One region of the Pseudoalteromonas luteoviolacea genome, then DNA from elsewhere that is predicted to be linked to it. Evidence: riboswitches for the same ligand, from Rfam matches in the RefSeq annotation. Region 1 holds a riboswitch; the other holds the start of a gene.
The links. Region 1 has a riboswitch for lysine ahead of dapA (4-hydroxy-tetrahydrodipicolinate synthase). Riboswitches for the same ligand answer to the same signal wherever they lie in the genome.
Positions count from the first base shown of each region.

Region 2: linked by a shared signal. The riboswitch ahead of lysC (lysine-sensitive aspartokinase 3) and the one ahead of dapA (4-hydroxy-tetrahydrodipicolinate synthase) in region 1 are both predicted to bind lysine.

Region 1 is NZ_CP015411.1:336,642-340,836, reverse strand. Features, by position in the region: gene S4054249_RS01450 (TraB/GumN family protein) at 1-273, shown strand, start outside; gene S4054249_RS01445 (response regulator) at 349-2,103, opposite strand; lysine riboswitch at 2,275-2,451, shown strand; gene dapA (4-hydroxy-tetrahydrodipicolinate synthase) at 2,572-3,456, shown strand; gene S4054249_RS01435 (2,3,4,5-tetrahydropyridine-2,6-dicarboxylate N-succinyltransferase) at 3,466-4,195, shown strand, end outside.
Region 2 is NZ_CP015411.1:2,711,260-2,715,454, reverse strand. Features, by position in the region: gene S4054249_RS11505 (hypothetical protein) at 1-79, opposite strand, end outside; gene nhaD (sodium:proton antiporter NhaD) at 238-1,485, shown strand; lysine riboswitch at 1,608-1,781, shown strand; gene lysC (lysine-sensitive aspartokinase 3) at 1,866-3,212, shown strand; gene S4054249_RS11490 (DUF924 family protein) at 3,373-3,903, shown strand; gene S4054249_RS11485 (sodium-dependent transporter) at 4,025-4,195, shown strand, end outside.

The DNA.
Region 1 (4,195 bases):
GACGCTTTCATTGCCGAGATGGTTGATGCTTGGAAAACAGGTGATGACAAGAAATTAAATCAATATTACAAGTTGAGCTTTGACGGTTCAAAATATGCTCGCTTAGCAGAGCAAATTTTGGTTGTCGAACGAAATCATACCTGGGTACGTACTTTGCTGCCTAAAATGAACAAAAAGTCTCATTTTATCGCTGTTGGTGCGCTTCACCTGCCTGAAAAGCATGGTTTAATTGCACTTCTAGAAGCGCAAGGGTTTACCATTAAACGCATCTAACAATTTGGTGGTGAGCCCTAATATCAGACGACTCACCACACACTTTTCTGCCGCTCAGTAACAAACATAAAGGCTTTATGACGTGTTGCTCACAGCAGAAGGCATAATTAACATTTCGACTTTTTCTTGCAATGCCTTCATATCAACGGGTTTATACAAATGTGTGTTAGCACCTAATTCGTACACACGACTCACGGCTTGCTCAGATGTATTTGCAGTAAGGACCAAAATAGGTACTTCTAAACCAAGATTATGGCGTATCATTTTTATCGCCGTAAACCCGTCCATAATCGGCATATTTAAATCCATTAATATGAGGCTAAAGTCCTGCTTTTGTAACTCCGAAAGTGCTTCTTGACCATTCACCACATGGATGACTGATAAACCTAATTTTTCTAATAAAGTCACCACAACTCGGGCGTTAAGCAGGTTATCTTCCACTAATAACGCAGGTGCACCTCTTTGAAGTTCGGTGGTATTATGCATCGATTGCTGAACAACGGTCACCGGCAACTCTAACAAAACACGTGTACCATGAGGTTCATTGTCAGTAAAAATAATTTTGCCTCCCAGCATAGTCACTATCAGCTGCGCCCTAGTGAGACCTAACTGCATACCTTGATAGTTCTCTTCCTCGTCAATACTTGCTTGTGACTGCGCAATGCCAGGGCCTGTATCACTTATCACACAACGAAATAAACCTTCACCACTTTTCGTTACCACACAGTTAGCTTCCAAGCTGACTTCACCATATTCTGTGAACTTCACTGCATTATCTAAAATCTGTCCAACCAGCCACGCAATGCGGTTGTGATCACACTCAACTGGCAACGGTAACCCTTCACCTAGTTCAGCGTTAAACAACAGCGACTTTTGTTGTAATAATGGTTTATATATTGCCAAAGCGTGAGATATTGTCTCTGAAAGACACGCCACTTTGCTATCTAGTTTAATTTCTTTTTGTTCAGACAATACGTTGTAATCATCTATTGATGATAACAGGATATTCAATTGCTTCGCCGCATGATCAACAACATCTAAATGTTCTTTATGACTCGATTCTTTATACAAAGTGAGGTAGCCCATAATGGCTTGTAATGGTGTGCGCATTTCATGGCTCGCTCGAGCTAAAAACTCACTTTTACTGCGCTTTAACCGATTTGCTTCCAACCTTAGTTTCTGCAGGTGCGTAATTTTCTTCTGGATACTTTTTTCCATTGGATAAAAAATCCACCGCGCCTCAAGTAGCAAAATCAGTAACCCAAAAATCCAGATAACCAACTCTACATTTTGTAATTTTTTTACTTTGTCCGTCGCAACCAATTCATGCAGCGTCACGGCTTGATCTAGCAAAACCAGTAACTCACTTGCTCGCGACTGTATCTGTATTAACTTCTCTACTTTTAACTGTCCCAGCAGAGCTTGTTTATGCGCTGCGGTTACTAATGCAATGTATTCATCTACTCGCGCAGCCAAGGCTGCAGGAGGTTGAAAGTAAAAAGTGAGCAGATCTGCTGATAAATGAACATATCGATTGTCAGACTGTTGCAACAAAAAAGCCTGATTTTCTGCCATCATGTTCAAGGCATCCCGCAGTGCTTGTTGCTCATCAAATGTGCCAGGGTGCTGACGAATATATTCAGCGCCCAATAATAATGCTGTTTTTTGCGACAACATTCTTTGCATACCTGCGGTATTAATAACGCGAGCATTGGCCGATTGTTGAGATAATAAAATCTGCATCGTTGCCATTGCTGTGGTGATCACAATCACCATAATTGAAATCGCAAGTATGTATCTAAAACGAAATGTTTTCAGTATTTTAAGCAACCGATTGCCTCCTTATTGGATGCAAAAACACAGTAATTGAGCACACAGCTTTTATACTCAAGTGTAGCTTAATTTTCATCTTTTACAGTTTGAAGCTTGACACCTAGATGGCTGAAATGTTTCAATCCCCGCTGACCCTAATATCGCAAAATAGCATCACATGCTGTTTTGAGGGCTGGAAGAGGTGCGTTATTCAGGTAGCTAGATTGAGGAGAGCAAACTCCAATGACATCGAGTGAGGGGAATTAACGCCGAGAAGAAGTCACTTTTGCTAAGTGATTTTTTCGGGCGCTTGGGCTGAATCCCAACGACTGTCACCAACATATTTGGTGGAGAGCTTCTGGTCTTAGAAAGATAAGGCCATGCCTTTTTCTATTTAAGTCCATTGCTCTTCGAATTTTAATTGTTCGGAAGCTGGGCTATCACTTCATACCCCAAACCACCGAACAGCATTTAAGTTCGGTAGAGATGAAATCTAAATACAACTTATCTGACTACCCGTTATGGACAGCGCTTGTTACGCCGTTCGACGATAATAATCATGTTGATTTTGCCACTTTGGCGCAACTCGTGCGCGCGCAGCAAGCAGCTGGCAATGGCATACTTTTACTTGGGAGCACAGGCGAAGGCCTTGCCTTATCTCAGCAAGAGCAGCGTGATATCGTACGATTTGTCTGTGAGCTATCACCGACGGTGCCTTTAATGGTTGCCATTGGCGGCTATGATCTTGCACTACAACTAGATTGGGTTGAGTTTTGTAATTCTCAGCCAATTGACGCATTTTTAGTTGGTTCTCCATTGTATGCAAAGCCCGGAAACGTTGGTCTTACACATTGGTTCAAGACACTCTTGGATGCCAGTCAGCACCCATGCATGCTCTACAACGTACCAGGACGAAGTGCTGTCGCGATTAGCCCAAATGTCATTGAAAACTTGTCTTCACATCCAAACCTATGGGCACTTAAAGAGGCAAGTGGAGATATCGCAACGTTTGAATCTTTCCGTAAGGCGTCTCCAGAGCTTGCTATATATAGCGGCGATGATGGGCTGATGCCTTACTTTGCACAAGCAGGCGCCGCAGGTCTGGTGTCTGTTGCAGCTAACGCGTGGCCGCAGCAAACCGCGGAATTTGTCCAGCGCTCATTAGCAGGTACTTTCCCTAATTTATTTACCACGTGGACAGACGCAGTAAATAGCTTATTTAGTGTTGCTAATCCAATCCCAGTCAAAGTCCTAATGCATTTACAAGGTCAACTGGAAACACCGCGTCTGCGCCCACCACTGACACACTTAGAACTCAGTGACACCACATTTATTAAAACCGCAAATTCAACAATTTTATCTTGGAGTTAAGGAAGTATCATGAGCTGGTTAACCCTATTAAACAATCTAGAAAATGGCACTGTTCGCGCAGCAACGCAGGATGAACAAGGCAACTGGCATGCCAATGTCGAGGTCAAAGAAGGTATCTTAGAAGCATTTAGAAATGGCACTAACACCGAGTACCCTGGTGGCTTCGTTGATAAAGACAACTTAGCACCACAGGGCTTTGCCGCAGAAGCAGGTGTACGTATGGTACCCGGTGGCAGCAGTGTTCGCCGTGGCGCATACGTAGCACCTGGCACCATTATCATGCCACCTGCATATGTAAATATCGGCGCTTACGTAGACGAAGGTACCATGGTTGACAGTCATGCTCTGGTTGGTTCATGTGCCCAGATTGGTAAAAACGTACACCTTAGTGCCGCTGTGCAAGTAGGTGGCGTATTAGAGCCAGTCGGTGCCAGCCCAGTGGTTGTAGAAGATGATGCATTCATTGGCGCAGGCTGCGTGCTTGTTGAAGGTGTTGTTGTCAAAAAAGGCGCTGTACTTGCTCCTGGTGTTCGTCTATCTGCCAGCGTTCCTGTCTATGATTGTGTCAATGAACGTACTTTAGACAAAGGTGAGGCAATCCCTGAAAATGCCATCGTGATCCCAGGTTCGCGCCCAGCTAAAGGTGAATGGGCTCAACAGCAAGGACTTAGCTTATCTTGTGCTTTGATCGTAAAATATCGCGACGAACAGAGTGACGCATCCCTTGAGCTTGAAGAGG
Region 2 (4,195 bases), 2.4 Mb from region 1:
TTTTAAAGCGTTTAAATAACAGCTCTAAAACACTCCAATGTTCATTTAATGTATTAAGAACTTTTTTAGCTGGGATCATAACTTTCCAGTTTGTATCATTTTTGTGACATCACTAGTTCACTAATTTGTCATAAAGTGTAATTAGCGATAGCAGTCACTTGCCCATAGTGTTAGACTCCGCGGCGATTTACATCACCCTTTACAAAAATTACATTTTATTACAGGTTGTTTACGCGTATGGTCACTTCCATAATCCTAACCCTAATAGCGCTAGCTTTTGTGCTTATCGTTATAGAGGATATTATCCATGTAAACAAGGCCAAAACGACGCTTTTTTTTGGCACTTTATGTTGGATTATCGCTTTTATATCTCCAATTCATGGTGAAAGCTCAGAAACTATACAACATCAGCTCGATCACAACATTTTAGAAATCGCGACCTTATGGCTTTTTTTAATGGCTGCAATGACCTTTGTGGCTTATTTAAACTCCAAAGGTTTTATTCAAAATATTGTACATCGGATCATGCCTGAGCAAATCAGCGAGAGAAAGTTAATGTTTCTTGTCGGTGCATTTGCGTTTGTGTTTTCTTCGATTTCAGACAATATTACAGCGACTTTAATTTCGCTAGCGGTTGTCATGTCGTTGAAATTGGATGCTAAAAAGCTTGTTAAGTATGCCACATTAATTATATTTAGCGTAAATTCTGGCGGCGTCTCTTTGATCACCGGTGATGTAACGACCTTAATGATATTTTTGGCTGGTAAAGTTACAATTCCTGATTTGCTGTTATTGGTATTGCCTGCGATTGTGAGTGTATTTGCATTGGCTGCGATGTTATCAATTGGTATGAATGAACAACTTCACTTTGCAAGGCAGGAAGTCAGAAGAATTGAAAAAACAGATATTACAATTGCCGTTATTTTCATGTCGACTGTGCTCGCTACATTATTTTTAAGTGTGCAATATCAAGTGCCGCCGATGCTGACATTTTTGTTTGGTTTGTCTTTTATGTTTTTAGTCGCACAGTTTCTGATGCGTAAAAAAGACGTCAATAAGAAAATTATCGATTACATACGAGAGATAGAATACGACACGTTACTGTTTTTTGTTGGTGTACTTTTACTCGTAGGCGCGCTCAAGGAAGTGGGCGTATTGAACATGTTTACTGAATTGTATCAATTTTTGGCGCCAGAATACGCGAATTACTTAGTTGGGTTGTTGAGTGCAGCGGTGGATAATGTGCCACTTACAGCCGCCTTACTTAAAGCGCAGATAGAAATGACACCTCAACAATGGCTAACGTTTACGTATGCAACGGGAGTCGGTGGTTCGATGCTCATTATTGGCTCGGCAGCAGGGATCATCGCTATGAGTAAAGTCAAGGCACTGACTTTTATGAGCTATTTAAAAATGGTGTTATATTTACTCGTAGCTTACACCATTGGTTATGCAGGTTCATTTTATATGGGACAGCTTATTTAAGTAAATTTTTTAATGTCTAGGTACAAAATTGCTTGACACCTAGACGTCTAAAAGATAGTTTTTAAAAGCCTGCTCCAGTAGCAGGCTTTTATTTTGCTATTGTTCAGCTTAGAACACGCAAAATAGACAGAAGAGGTGCGATGCTTAGGTAGCTTGTTTGAGGACACGACATCCAACGACAGCAAGTGAGGGAAGTATTCGCCGAGGAAAGTGATTGGTCGTCACAATGACTTTTCGGTTTACGGGGTTGAATCCCTGGAACTGTCACCGATTATTGGTGGAGAGCTTCTGGCAGTGGTTTTTCAATGTATTCCTATATCCTCTTGCCAATGAGTTCTCCTTATTTTTTGACAGCACCAATGTTGTCACAAGGAGATAAAATGAATTCCCAGTATGTAGTTGCTAAGTTTGGTGGTACCAGTGTTGCCGACTTCACAGCGATGCATCGTTGCGCGCAAATCATAAATGATGACCCAAATGTTCGAGTAGTCGTAGTGAGTGCTAGTGCAGGCGTCACTAATCACTTAGTTGAGCTGGTGCAACAAAAAGCAAATGAAACTCAGCGACAAGCTTTGGTTGAGGCTGTGATGCAAATTCAGCAACGTATATTGGACCATGTGAAACTCGATGATGATTTGCAGTCTGGGTTTGATGATACAAATGATGAGTTTAGAGAGATAGCATCATTGCCTGCGTTAAATGCCCAGCAGTGCGATGAGGTATTAAGTTTTGGGGAGCGATTTTCATCGTTTATTTTCACTCAAGTGTTGCGTAATTTGGGTGTGAGCTCGGTGCGTTTTGACGTTCGTAAAGTATTAAAAACGGATGGTAATTTTTCTAAAGCAACACCAGACATTAGGTCGACAGAAACGGCGGCTTTAGAGCATTTACAGCCACTACTTGAAAATCATGTTGTTGTGACCCAAGGATTTATTGGTAGTGATAAATATGGCCAAACGACTACGCTTGGTCGCGGTGGTTCTGATTACAGTGCTGCACTGATTGCTGAAGCAATTAATGCACAAAGTGTGCATATTTGGACAGATGTAGTTGGTATCTTTAGCACCGATCCTAGGCTATGCGATAAAGCAAAACCGATAGCGAGGCTGAGTTTTGACGAAGCTGCCGAAATGGCTACTTTTGGGGCAAAGGTATTGCACCCAGCAACTATTTTGCCCGCAAGCCGTAAAGGTATTTCGGTCTTTGTTGGTTCTAGTAAAGCCCCTGATCAGGGTGGAACTTGGATCGAAAAAGAAACGCAGTCGCAATCTGGTATCCGAGCCGTTACACAGCGTAAAAATCAAATATTACTGACGTTGAAGAGCCCTGAAATGCTGCTTGCAAGTGGTTTTTTAGCGAGAATCTTTACCATACTCAGTAACTATAATATCTCCGTTGACCTTGTGACCACGTCTGAAATCAGTGTTGCCCTTACTTTGGACAATGCACCTAATGCATCACGACCTGAGCTTGAACAGGCATGCCTTGATGAATTGGGCGAGTTTTGTCATGTGTCAGTTGAAAATAACCTAACGCTCGTCGCCATGATTGGTTCTGAAATTCAGCTTAAGGGTGGGGATGATTGTTTGGTTGACGTATTGTCTGAGTTTGATATTCGTTTGATTTGTCACGGAGCAAGTCGTCACAATTTATGTTTTCTAGTCGAGCAGTCACATTCAGATTCGGTTGTAAAAGCAATCCATCAAAAGTTACTAGAAGTGGCTTAAATATATTTTTATGGGGAGAGCATCATCATATTCGATATGTTCTCTTCATGTCTCGTAGTAATGAAATAACTTTATAACAAATATTAATGATAAAGTTGCAATAAAAAGCGTAAAGTGACAAGCTTAAGTAAGTGGAGAATATTTACACTAAGGGTTACTTATGCAGTATCAAGATATTTACGAGTTTTGGTTTGTTACATGCTCCGAGCAAGATTGGTGGCAAAAATCTTCGGCATTTGATCAGAAAGTAAAAAGTCAATTTTCTATACTCCATAAAATGGCTTACAACGGTGAGCTAGAAAAGTGGCGTGAAACTCCTGTTGGTTCTTTGTGCGAAATAATCGTGTTAGACCAATTCCCTAGAAATATGTATCGTGATACGCCGCAAGCTTTTGCTAGTGATGCGTTAGCTTTGAGTCTTTCACAGCAGGCTATAGACAAAGGGTTTGATAAAGCACTCAATGATACTGAAGTAGGTTTTTTGTATATGCCCTTTATGCATAGTGAAAGTGCTGTGATCCATCGACAAGCAGAAGTGTTGTTTAGAGATCTGCCAGGTTATGAGTTTGAATTGGCACATAAACGGATCATTGATAGATTTGGACGCTACCCACACAGAAACAATATTCTTGGTCGCGTTTCAACAGATGAAGAGCTGGAATTTTTGCAGCAGCCTGGTTCGAGCTTTTAACTATTGTTTTTAAGTCATCAATTAGCTTTAGGAGTTCCTGTATCAGGGTTGTAGTGCTCGCATTCTTCGTCTAAAAAGGTATAATCGCTGGCCACAACAATAATTATATTTGTGTTCAATTATGGCTCAGGTACGTGATGGTTTTCAAAGCCGACTTGGCTTTGTTCTAGCGGCGGCAGGTGCTGCTGTTGGTTTAGGTAATATTTGGGGCTTCCCTACGCAAGCTGCCAATCATGGTGGTGGTGCATTCTTACTCGCATATTTTATTGTCATCTTTTTGTTGGCGTTGCCA